Regions from separate parts of the Providencia sp. PROV_01 genome, predicted to be linked through region 3. Evidence: predicted binding sites of a transcription regulator. Region 3 holds the regulator's gene; each other region holds the start of a gene.

Region 1 (3,285 bases), 1.4 Mb from region 3:
TAATTAAAATCGCTAACAGCATAATAGCCAAAATAAAAGCGAGGGGGATGGCGGTGCCTTCGGCTGGGCTACCTAATAAAGATTTACGGTCACTATAAGATTCGGCAATCACAACTTCAAAGGTATTTTTGTCATTCCATGCAGACGTAAAGTGCCAGTCTTTATGTAATACAGCGAGCTCAGAAACGGATTTCAGCGATGGAACGTGTAGCTTGTCACTGTTTCGATAATAGACATTTCCTTCTTTATCTCTAACAATCATAAACGGTCGATAACTAATATCGTCGCCACTTTCCATCGCCGTAGAATAAAGTTCTTGTAGATTATCAGCAATTTTATTGAAATATTCTGGCTTATCAGCAACCACATCAAGTGTTTTAGCAAACCCTTGAGTGATGACGTTCTGTTGTTCATTTAATTCATCATGAATTGAAGGCCAATAAAAAAATTGTAGCCAACCAACTAATAACAGCCAAAGAAAAATAACTGAACTAATTTGTAGTCCGAATGTATAAATAAAAAATGATTTAACTTTCACTTAGTGGTGCTTCTTTTTTTAATAAATAACCAATACCACGGATAGTAATTATACGCTCTTTACCTATTTTTCGGCGTAAATTATGAATATGAACCTCTAAAGAGTTACTTTCCACATCGTCTAACCCGAATAGACGCTGCTCTAAATCTGTTTTTCTGACAACATTATCCGCATTTCTTATTAATTCATAGAGTAATAAATATTCTTTCCCGGAGAGCAATAGCAATTGTTCATTAAGGGTCACTTGGTGATTAAGAGGATTTAATTGCAGGTTACCTAGTTGCCATATTTCAGATGAAAAACCAGCCATACGGCGGCTAACTGCTTTTACTCGAGAAATAAGCTCAGGCATAGCGAATGGCTTCGTTAAAAAATCATCTGCACCTGAGTCTAAACTAGAGACTAGGTTATCCATTTGGTTTCTTGCTGTAAGAATAATTATTGGGATAGTTTCCCCCATATTACGCCAAGTAATGAGCTCTTCATGGCCATCGCCATCAGGCAAGCCTAAATCTAAGAGCATTAAGTCAAAATTACGGGATGCAAGTTGTAATTTTGCGTCTGCAAGTAGCCTTACCCAACAAGGACTAAAGCCTGCCAATTCCAGCCCTCGACATAGTGCCTTTCCCAACTGAAGATCATCTTCGACTAATAGGATATTCATATTATCACCTCTATGAACAAGTATAAGCAGGCAGTGAGTGTCAGACAATATGCATAGTTCAAGTTTGAATCAGATTTAAGCATATCTTAAGGTTGGTTTAACTCATTTTTAAGGTACAAAGAAATAGATTGTTTATTATCATTTCATCACTCAAACAATAAGAGCATTGATAATGAAACAAGTATTTTATGAGGTGCCATTATTTATAGTAGCAATCGTATTTGCTTTAATCTTTATGGGGAAAGATTTCAATAATTCACCCTCAGTAAGCTTATCAACTCTAACGCTAAATGAAGTTTCTACTTGCGTGAATGTTGATAGCTGTATTTCACAAGTTAGAATAACTCGTGAAGGAAATAAAAAATTAAATCCAGTGAAAGAAATTAAAGCTTTTCTTAGGCATAAAATCTATTAATTAACAACGAGTAAAATTTAGATATGAGAAATTATTAAATAAGTAGTTTCTTTAATAATCAACGTATTGTCTTGCTTTTATTCTCCTGCAAGTAGAAGTGTTTTTGTTGATGAGGCTGGGTTTAATTACGACTTTTAGTAAAAGAAAAAGGAATGTTACACAATGGGTAAACATTCCTTTAAGTATTAGGTTAATCCACCGTTGTTTCTTCTGGGATCCAACCATCATCCATCCATATTTCTTCCAGTATCTCTTCAATACGAATTTTATCTTCCGTTATTTTAGTTCCAGAGATGTTAACGCGTTGTTGTGAGCTAAACCCAACCCGCGTTATCATATCTGGATATTGGTTTTGAAGTTTGCGTAAAATCTCAGTTTCAAGTGCTTGCAAAACAATTGAACTCGGTTTTTGTGGAGCGTTCTTATCAAATAATACTTCGATACGTAACATGATAGCCTCTAGCAAAGACTGTATTAATATACAGTATTTTTAGAACTATTAGGTAAAAAAGTCAATATAGAGCTACAAATATTTTTATCAGCGAATGGAGTGAAAAAATAATAGCAAGATAAAACAACAGGTTAATATTATGAGTGCACGATAAATAATTGTCAGAAAATTTAAAATAGGTATGCTAGAAAATATTTTTTATAAGGTGAGTTTTGATTAAATGTTACATGCTTTAAGAGTTTCAAGTGAAGATAGCGAAGCGATAGCAATGATTAACCAGTTGTATGACACAGCTTTTCCATTATATGAACAAAGAAGCTACCAAGGAAGAGAGGCAATATTAAATCATAGCGATTATTATTTGCTCAATTTCAAAGAGAATGACACTTTTATTGGTTTCATTGGTTGTTGGAAAATCGAAGATTATTATTACATTGAGCATCTTGCTATTTCCCCCATATTAAGAGGGCAAGGTTATGGGCAAAAGGTATTAAAACTGTTTTGTCATGATGTTGGTAAAGTGATTCTAGAAATAGACCCCATTATTGATGAAGTTAGCCAAAAACGTTGGTCTTTTTATCAACATTGCGGTTTTCAACAAACTGAATACGCTCACGCACATCCAAGTTATTACCCAGAAAATAAGCCGCATGAGCTTAGGGTATTAAGCTATCCAGAAGTGATAGCTCAAGAGGTGTATCAGCAATTTAATCACACCTTGCAAACGGTTGTGATGAATAAAGCGCTATTATAGTTCACCATTTAGATGGTTTTAATCAGATATATAGCAATAGATAAGTTCGGGATCATTATCATCTAAATTTTCAATGTATCCACTAGGAATAAAGCCAGCTTTTATTAAGAGTTGTTGAGTGGCTGTATTCGATTGGTTTGTAGATGTAAAAATTTTTGGGGTTTTACTCTGCATTTTTAGTTTATTAATTAAGGTGAGTCCAAGGCCTTGCCGACGATGGTTTTTATTTACCATTAATAACTCTATAAAAGCATGGGAATAGAAATAATAATGTAGAACACCATACGCCAATATTTCGTTGTTGGCTTCCAGTACATAACATATTTCTTGTTCGAGCCATTGGGTAATGTCTTCATAGCGTTCTGTCGTCGCAATGGTATCTATGGAAAATATAGCATTTATATCAATTAGTGTTGTGGCTCTAAAGTTAGTTTTCATTATCAATCAGTTGTTTATCAATGCT
Region 2 (3,285 bases), 1.6 Mb from region 3:
GTGATTTTCAGCATCTTGACTCTGAAAAAAAAGGTACTTTTCAGGGGGGGGTGGCCAAATTTCAGGTCTCGGTTGGCGTTGTTGAAACTCCAAATAAGGGAGATATCAATGTCATTGAAATTACAGCCGCACCTCAGGTCATGGGCATAAATGATGAAGACAAAGAGCAGTATTCGTTTAAAATAAAAATAAAATATAACTTTTTATTTTCTGTAGACAATTCTATAGATATAGATTCCATTACCCCTGATTTTATAGATGAAAATAGATGGTATTTTTTAAATTTTGTAAATCATCAATTTAAGATGGATGCTTCGATGATTTTAGATAGAACTGATATTAAAGGATTAAATATACCATATTCTACTTGATAGGGCGTTTATATTTGTGCAAGCCTTTGTTTTTGGCTTGCGCAACACTGCTATAAAGATATTACACCCACAGCTTCTTGAATTTCAGACATCCAATCTCCATAATTAAATACCTATTTTAGTGTTTCCTCAATATATATTTTCTTTTCATTTTTCCCAAGACTATCAATAGACATATTATCTTGATTACTCCAGTTTACATCGATATTTAGATAGAGGTCTTAACGGAAGAATAAGCGAAAAGGGTAGAGCAGGAAGGCCAAAATGAGGCCTAATCAATGTATTTTTCTATCAAGGTTGATTCATTAACTGATAACATACTAGCAATGTTCTTCAAATCATCTACGTAGATAGATGACTCACCATTTTCACACTTTATATATTTAGCTTCGGAAATCGTGAGATTCTTTGCTATTTCTGAAGTTGATATATTTTTTGATAAGCGCAATTCCTTAATAAATTCACCAATAGTTTTATTCGACATGTTTTCTATCTTTAGCCTTTTTTGATGACAGATGAAGATACTCTTCAATAAAGTTCATCACTTTATGAATCCTTTTCTCGTCCACGAGTTCCCAGTTTTGACCAAGCATAAACTCGTCAATTGAAATACCTTTGTAATCTATCTCAGTTCTATAAAAAACGTAAATCTTTGACAGCTCCGTGTGAGATGGCTCTCTATTTTCGTTGATACAGTTTAGTGCAAGTAAAAGTAATTGATTGTTGTTCATGTAACCTCCGATTATGAGGTCGTATGATATGTGAGCCACAGGGTGGATTATATCAAGAACAGTCGGAAAAATATAAATCTTGCTTGCTAGTATGATGTAGAGGCATGTAAAAATAGGGCTTTACATACGCATAAAATGATCAAATAATACTGTGTATTTATACAGTATTATTGGTGTCGTATGAAACTAAGATTAATTGAAACAGATGATTTACTAGCAAGCTTCCCTCTCTTTCTTGACCGAGTGCCAGCAGGTTTTCCATCACCCGCTGCGGACTATGTTGAAGACCGCATAAATTTAAATAGCGCCCTCATTAAGCACCCTGAAAGCACATACATGCTCAGGGTCGAAGGCAATTCAATGATTGATGCAAATATCAATGATGGTGATGTTGTTATTGTTGACAGCGCGGTCACAGCAAAAGAGGGGGATATCGTTATAGCTAGCTTCGAGGGCGAATTTACGGTTAAGAAACTACACCTCAAAACGTTTGGGGTTACATTAGAAAGGACATTGAGAGAACTCAATGGTGAGCCATGTATTGAATTAGAAGAAGTCCGAAAAATAAAACAACAAATTCTTTGTTCAGTTCATTTGGCCAGAAAGTTTTAGATATAGAAACAATGCGTAAGGCTGTTTGTGATTATGCAGAACGAGCAGCAGAAAAATTAAGAGAAGAAAAGCAACGCTGCAAAATTATTGGGTTGTTTATTCAAACTAGCCGGCATGCATCAGGCGAAGATTACGCGAATAGCATTAATATAAAACTCGAATACCCCAGCAGCGACACCAGAGATATTATCAATGCAGCAATGCGAGGGTTAAATATTATTTGGTGTGACGGTTACCGGTATTATAAAGCAGGCATCATACTATCTGATTTTACCGATTCAGCTGTTACCCAGCTTGATATGTTTTCAACACAAAAGCCATTTCGTAATAGCGATGAGTTAATGAAAACATTAGACGCCATTAATAAGAGCGGGCAGGGTAAAGTGTGGTTTGCAAGTAAGGGCGGTGATAGTGGATACAAAATGAAAAGAGAAATGTTGTCGCCTGCTTACACGACAAATTTTGATGAATTACGAGTGGTTAAAAGCTAAGAAATGGGCTGGACGTTTTAACTGTATTGCTGAATAAGTAAAAAAGGGTAGGGAGAGGAGCTGTGAAGTACAAACAATATGGACTTTACTTTTTGACCTGACACAACTGGGGCACAGAGCTAAATTGAATATAATTGGCTGCTTTGTGCCAAAAGCTGAAGTTGAATTTTGCCTATGTATCAATCATCGTGGGATGATGAAATAATCAGCGGCTTGAGTGTATATTCTAATCTTAATAGCTTATTTTAATAGGAAAATTAATTGAACAAGGCTCCTAAGTCGCTTAAATTCAATGGGGTTTTTTATATGTGGCAATGCATCAAGATTTAAAATAGACCTATTAAAAAGATTGATAAAGGGGGCTTTAATTATGACTCAAAATCCTTTTGAAGATTTTATAGAATTTATAACTAATCAGCATGGAGAAGAAATATGGATCACAGTCTATAAGACTGAAAAAATCAACAATTCAGATCACGACGGAGGAATGTATTGCGCTCTAGTTAGCAAAGAAAAAACAAAGAAAGCGATGGAGACACATGTATGGGATCTAATGATTGGCAGTGGTGGTCCTGGGTTTTGTACGTCATATGAAAATGGAAAAAGTCTTACCACTTACTATAAGAATCCAGATGAAGGATTCTTGAGACCTGTTCTTATTCGTGACTTTCATGGCAGAAAAGATAACTACATAGAAATCCTCGAGGAATTTCGCCTTTTTCATAATCTTTATCATGATTCTAAAAGTGGATCATACTTTAGTTTCGATGATTCCGGTGATGAAGTAGAAGTAATCAAAGTACAAAATGATGAGGTGAAAATCCGAAAAAGATATTTGCGCTCCTTTATGGCTGCATGTCAAATGAATCTTCTGCTTTATTTTGAATTAACGAGGCATTACAAGAAAAAATTGAATTACTCAAGTGATGAAAATCACAAAGAACTTATTTATACCATATATTCTGGAGAATCATATTCCAAAGGTTATATATCCTTCTCTAGAATATTAGGCAAAAAACTCATTACTTGTGAGAAAATAGATAAGAGTGGTATTTGGCCCTTTGAAGCAAAGAAAAATTT
Region 3 (3,285 bases):
ATCTAGATTTGGGTTGTTTTTATGCAAATCTAAATAAGCATGGAATGTTTTTACTGAATCCTTACGTGGATTCGGTGAATAATAGCGAAAAACACGTGGGCCATCATCGATAAAAACGTAGGCCGGAAGCTTCGTTCCATTGATATCATTGTCGACCAGCGGGTCTGGCAGACCAATAGCTAAGCATTGGTGCCGTAGCGTGAGGAGGTCAGACTTCGAATGATAAGGTAATACGTATAGGGTTGGCCTGTTGACATCAAGCTGCAACTCAGTGATGGGATCCGAAGGAATTAGTTTACTTTTTACCAATAATTTAAGTGGTAAATTCAACGTGTTGTAATATATTTTACGCCATAGTGACATAAATGATTATAGCCTCTTGTTAACAATGCTGCGCAATCATACCAGAAATACATGGTTAGATCTGTTACTGACAATTCACTTTGACCGTAAAAATCGATTATTGTTTGTATTTTTTAAGGAATAAATATGGCGAGTCAAGTTAAGGGCTTCACGCGAGTGATTAAAGCTGCGGGGTATTCCCTTAAAGGTTTGAAGGCAGCTTGGGTTAATGAAGCCGCATTTAGGCAAGAATCTGTTGCTGCAATTATCGCGATTTTTATCGCATTTTATTTAGATATCAGCTATATAGATAGGATTTTGTTAGTGAGTTCTGTTGTTCTGGTGGCAATAGTCGAATTACTGAATAGCGCGATAGAAGCCGTAGTTGACCGTATCGGAAGTGAATATCATGAACTTTCAGGGAGAGCTAAAGATATTGGTTCTGCCGCGGTATTTGTGAGTATCGGTTTAGCGTTGTTTATTTGGGTACTCGTATTATGGCAGCGCTATTTCCCTGGTTAAGGTGTTTGGTTACTTAATCAGGTAAAAAGAAAATAAATCGATAACAAATGCTTAAATTGAGCGATTTAACTGTTCCAAATCTTCATTTACCTGTATATACTCACAGCTTGACTGTATAAACAAACAGGGGAACGGAATGAAAGCACTGACGGCTCGACAACAGCAGGTTTACGATCTAGTGCGTGACCACATTTCGCAGACGGGTATGCCTCCTACACGCGCTGAGATAGCAGCAAGCCTTGGTTTTCGTTCGCCTAATGCGGCAGAAGAGCATTTAAAGGCCTTAGCGCGTAAAGGGGTTATTGAAATCGTCTCAGGTGCATCTCGAGGTATTCGTCTGCTTCTTGAAGAAGAAACCGAAGATCAGGGGTTACCTCTGATTGGACGTGTAGCCGCTGGCGAACCATTATTAGCACAGGAACATATTGAGAGCCACTATCAAGTTGACCCTGAGCTGTTTAAACCACATGCAGATTTCTTATTGCGTGTGAATGGGATGTCCATGAAAGATATTGGTATTATGGATGGCGATTTATTAGCTGTGCATAAAACACAAAATGTACATAACGGGCAAGTAGTGGTTGCACGTATCGAAGATGAAGTCACTGTTAAACGTTTTAAGCAACAGGGTAACCGTGTTGAGTTAATAGCAGAAAACCCAGAATTCGAACCTATTGTTGTTGACTTGCGTCAGCAAAATTTCACTATTGAAGGTTTAGCGGTTGGGGTTATTCGTAACAGTGATTGGTATTAATTTTCGTTAGCAACCAGCTGTGTTACAGACGGTGAAGACGATTGCAGGCAGATTTCATGGTTTTATTCTGAAGTCTGCCTGTTTTGTTTCCTTTCTTATATTTTTCTCTTCTCTATTTTCTCTTTGCATTTCATCAAACGATCTAGCAGTCCGGCTATTTACTTTTTCTTAGGGGTTACAGGTTGTTCGTGGTTATGATGACAATGTTCATGATCTTGGCAGCTATTCACTTCGTCGCAATTTTTACATAAACCATGGTTTTCCACTACGGTATGCCTTAAGCGGAATTGGTGTTCATCTGCCAAATTAATAATTGCGGCTTCTATCGTTGTGCAATCACTTTCCGTTACGCTTCCGCACTGGTCGCAAATTAACATAACAGAGATATGGCTTGGGTTATCAAAATGGTGACAAACAACATAGCTGTTGGTTGATTCGATTTTATGGATAAAACCTTGCTCCATTAAGAACTCAAGGCCACGATAAACGGTAGGTGGCTTAGCCTGAGGTTCAATTTCACGTAGTAAGTCGAGTAAATCATAAGCACTGATCGCACCATGCTGTTGTGCTATTAGGCTCAATACCGTTTCTCTCTGTGGTGTCAACCTGACGCCTCTTGATTGGCAAATATGTTCTGCCATCGCAAGAACTTTTTTTTCACTCATCTTTTCCATTTTACTGACCCCACCCGTTGAAAAATGCAAATGTTTACTGCACACAAGTTTATCACAGTTTCTTGAACTATTGAGAATCAAGAGATGAATGCGGTGCTATCAAAAAATTTTAGCTTTGCTGAGTTTTTTTGACTAATAAATAAAATATAAAAAATGATATTTAATTTTATTTAAAAATAAACAGATAAAATGAAACATATATTAAACAAATTTATTATAAATTCATAACTCATGATGAACAATTAATTGAAAGATTTAGTTTTAATTTGATGTAATTTTAATTAAGACTTATCTTGCCTTTAATTTACAACCTTCTTTTCTCACCCTCTAAAGCTTACTTTATGGGGTTTATGTTTATTATTTTTGCAGGAGCACAGATTAATCTTATTTTATTTATATAATATTAGGCAATGATTAAAGTCATTGCCTAATATATTTAGATTAGTATTTATATTCAATACCTAACCAATAATTACGACCCTCTTCGATATACCCATTAGTATATTCATATGATTTATCGAATAAGTTATTAACTGATGTATTAACAGATATTCCTTGTCCAAAGTCATAATCTAAACGTAGGTCAGTTTTGGCATATCCACGCACTTTGCTATCTGCATCGACATAATTAAAGGCCCAGCTTCTTGCTTCTTCGGTTACAGTGATGCTGAATGGCTCATAAGGGGTAAATTTCACCCAAGCGAAGGCTTTGTGGATAGGTAATTCAGCAACATGTTTAACGCTGTAGTGTTTTGGATCAGCATGAATGTAGCCGTAACTTAAACCCGCTTCCAACCAATCGGTAATTTGCCCGTTAGTCCCTAAATCAATGCCAAAGTAGTCAACTTTGCCGCTGTTACGATTTTCGAGTATATAACCTCCATCCTGATTAGTACCGACACGATGCGCCATAATGGCATCAGTTACATGGTTATAATAGAGACTTGAAGTATATGACCAAGTGGGTGAGATATGTCCCTTGTAAGTCAAATC

What was found. Region 3 encodes LexA, which represses DNA repair genes until DNA is damaged. Its sites were predicted from a motif close to TNCTGTATGTACATACAGNA; they were not measured.
Region 1: ACU696_RS10850 (DinI-like family protein) is a predicted target of LexA. The motif match lies at 2,085-2,104, and genes of this name have one in related genera.
Region 2: umuD (translesion error-prone DNA polymerase V autoproteolytic subunit) is a predicted target of LexA. The motif match lies at 1,250-1,269, and genes of this name have one in related genera.

What each region holds. Positions count from the first base shown of each region.
Region 1 is NZ_JBRFKD010000002.1:2,241,038-2,244,322, forward strand. It holds gene ACU696_RS10835 (sensor histidine kinase) at 1-538, opposite strand, end outside; gene ACU696_RS10840 (response regulator) at 528-1,202, opposite strand; gene ACU696_RS10845 (hypothetical protein) at 1,375-1,617, shown strand; gene ACU696_RS10850 (DinI-like family protein) at 1,808-2,068, opposite strand; gene ACU696_RS10855 (GNAT family N-acetyltransferase) at 2,289-2,822, shown strand; gene ACU696_RS10860 (GNAT family N-acetyltransferase) at 2,841-3,260, opposite strand.
Region 2 is NZ_JBRFKD010000002.1:2,394,118-2,397,402, forward strand. It holds gene ACU696_RS11705 (hypothetical protein) at 1-371, shown strand, start outside; gene ACU696_RS11710 (helix-turn-helix domain-containing protein) at 643-855, opposite strand; gene ACU696_RS11715 (hypothetical protein) at 845-1,102, opposite strand; gene umuD (translesion error-prone DNA polymerase V autoproteolytic subunit) at 1,283-1,714, shown strand; gene ACU696_RS11725 (DUF4113 domain-containing protein) at 1,726-2,205, shown strand; gene ACU696_RS11730 (hypothetical protein) at 2,576-3,285, shown strand, end outside.
Region 3 is NZ_JBRFKD010000002.1:794,032-797,316, forward strand. It holds gene plsB (glycerol-3-phosphate 1-O-acyltransferase PlsB) at 1-363, opposite strand, end outside; gene ACU696_RS04365 (diacylglycerol kinase) at 490-864, shown strand; gene lexA (transcriptional repressor LexA) at 1,001-1,618, shown strand; gene zur (zinc uptake transcriptional repressor Zur) at 1,777-2,292, opposite strand; gene ACU696_RS04380 (TonB-dependent receptor plug domain-containing protein) at 2,734-3,285, opposite strand, start outside.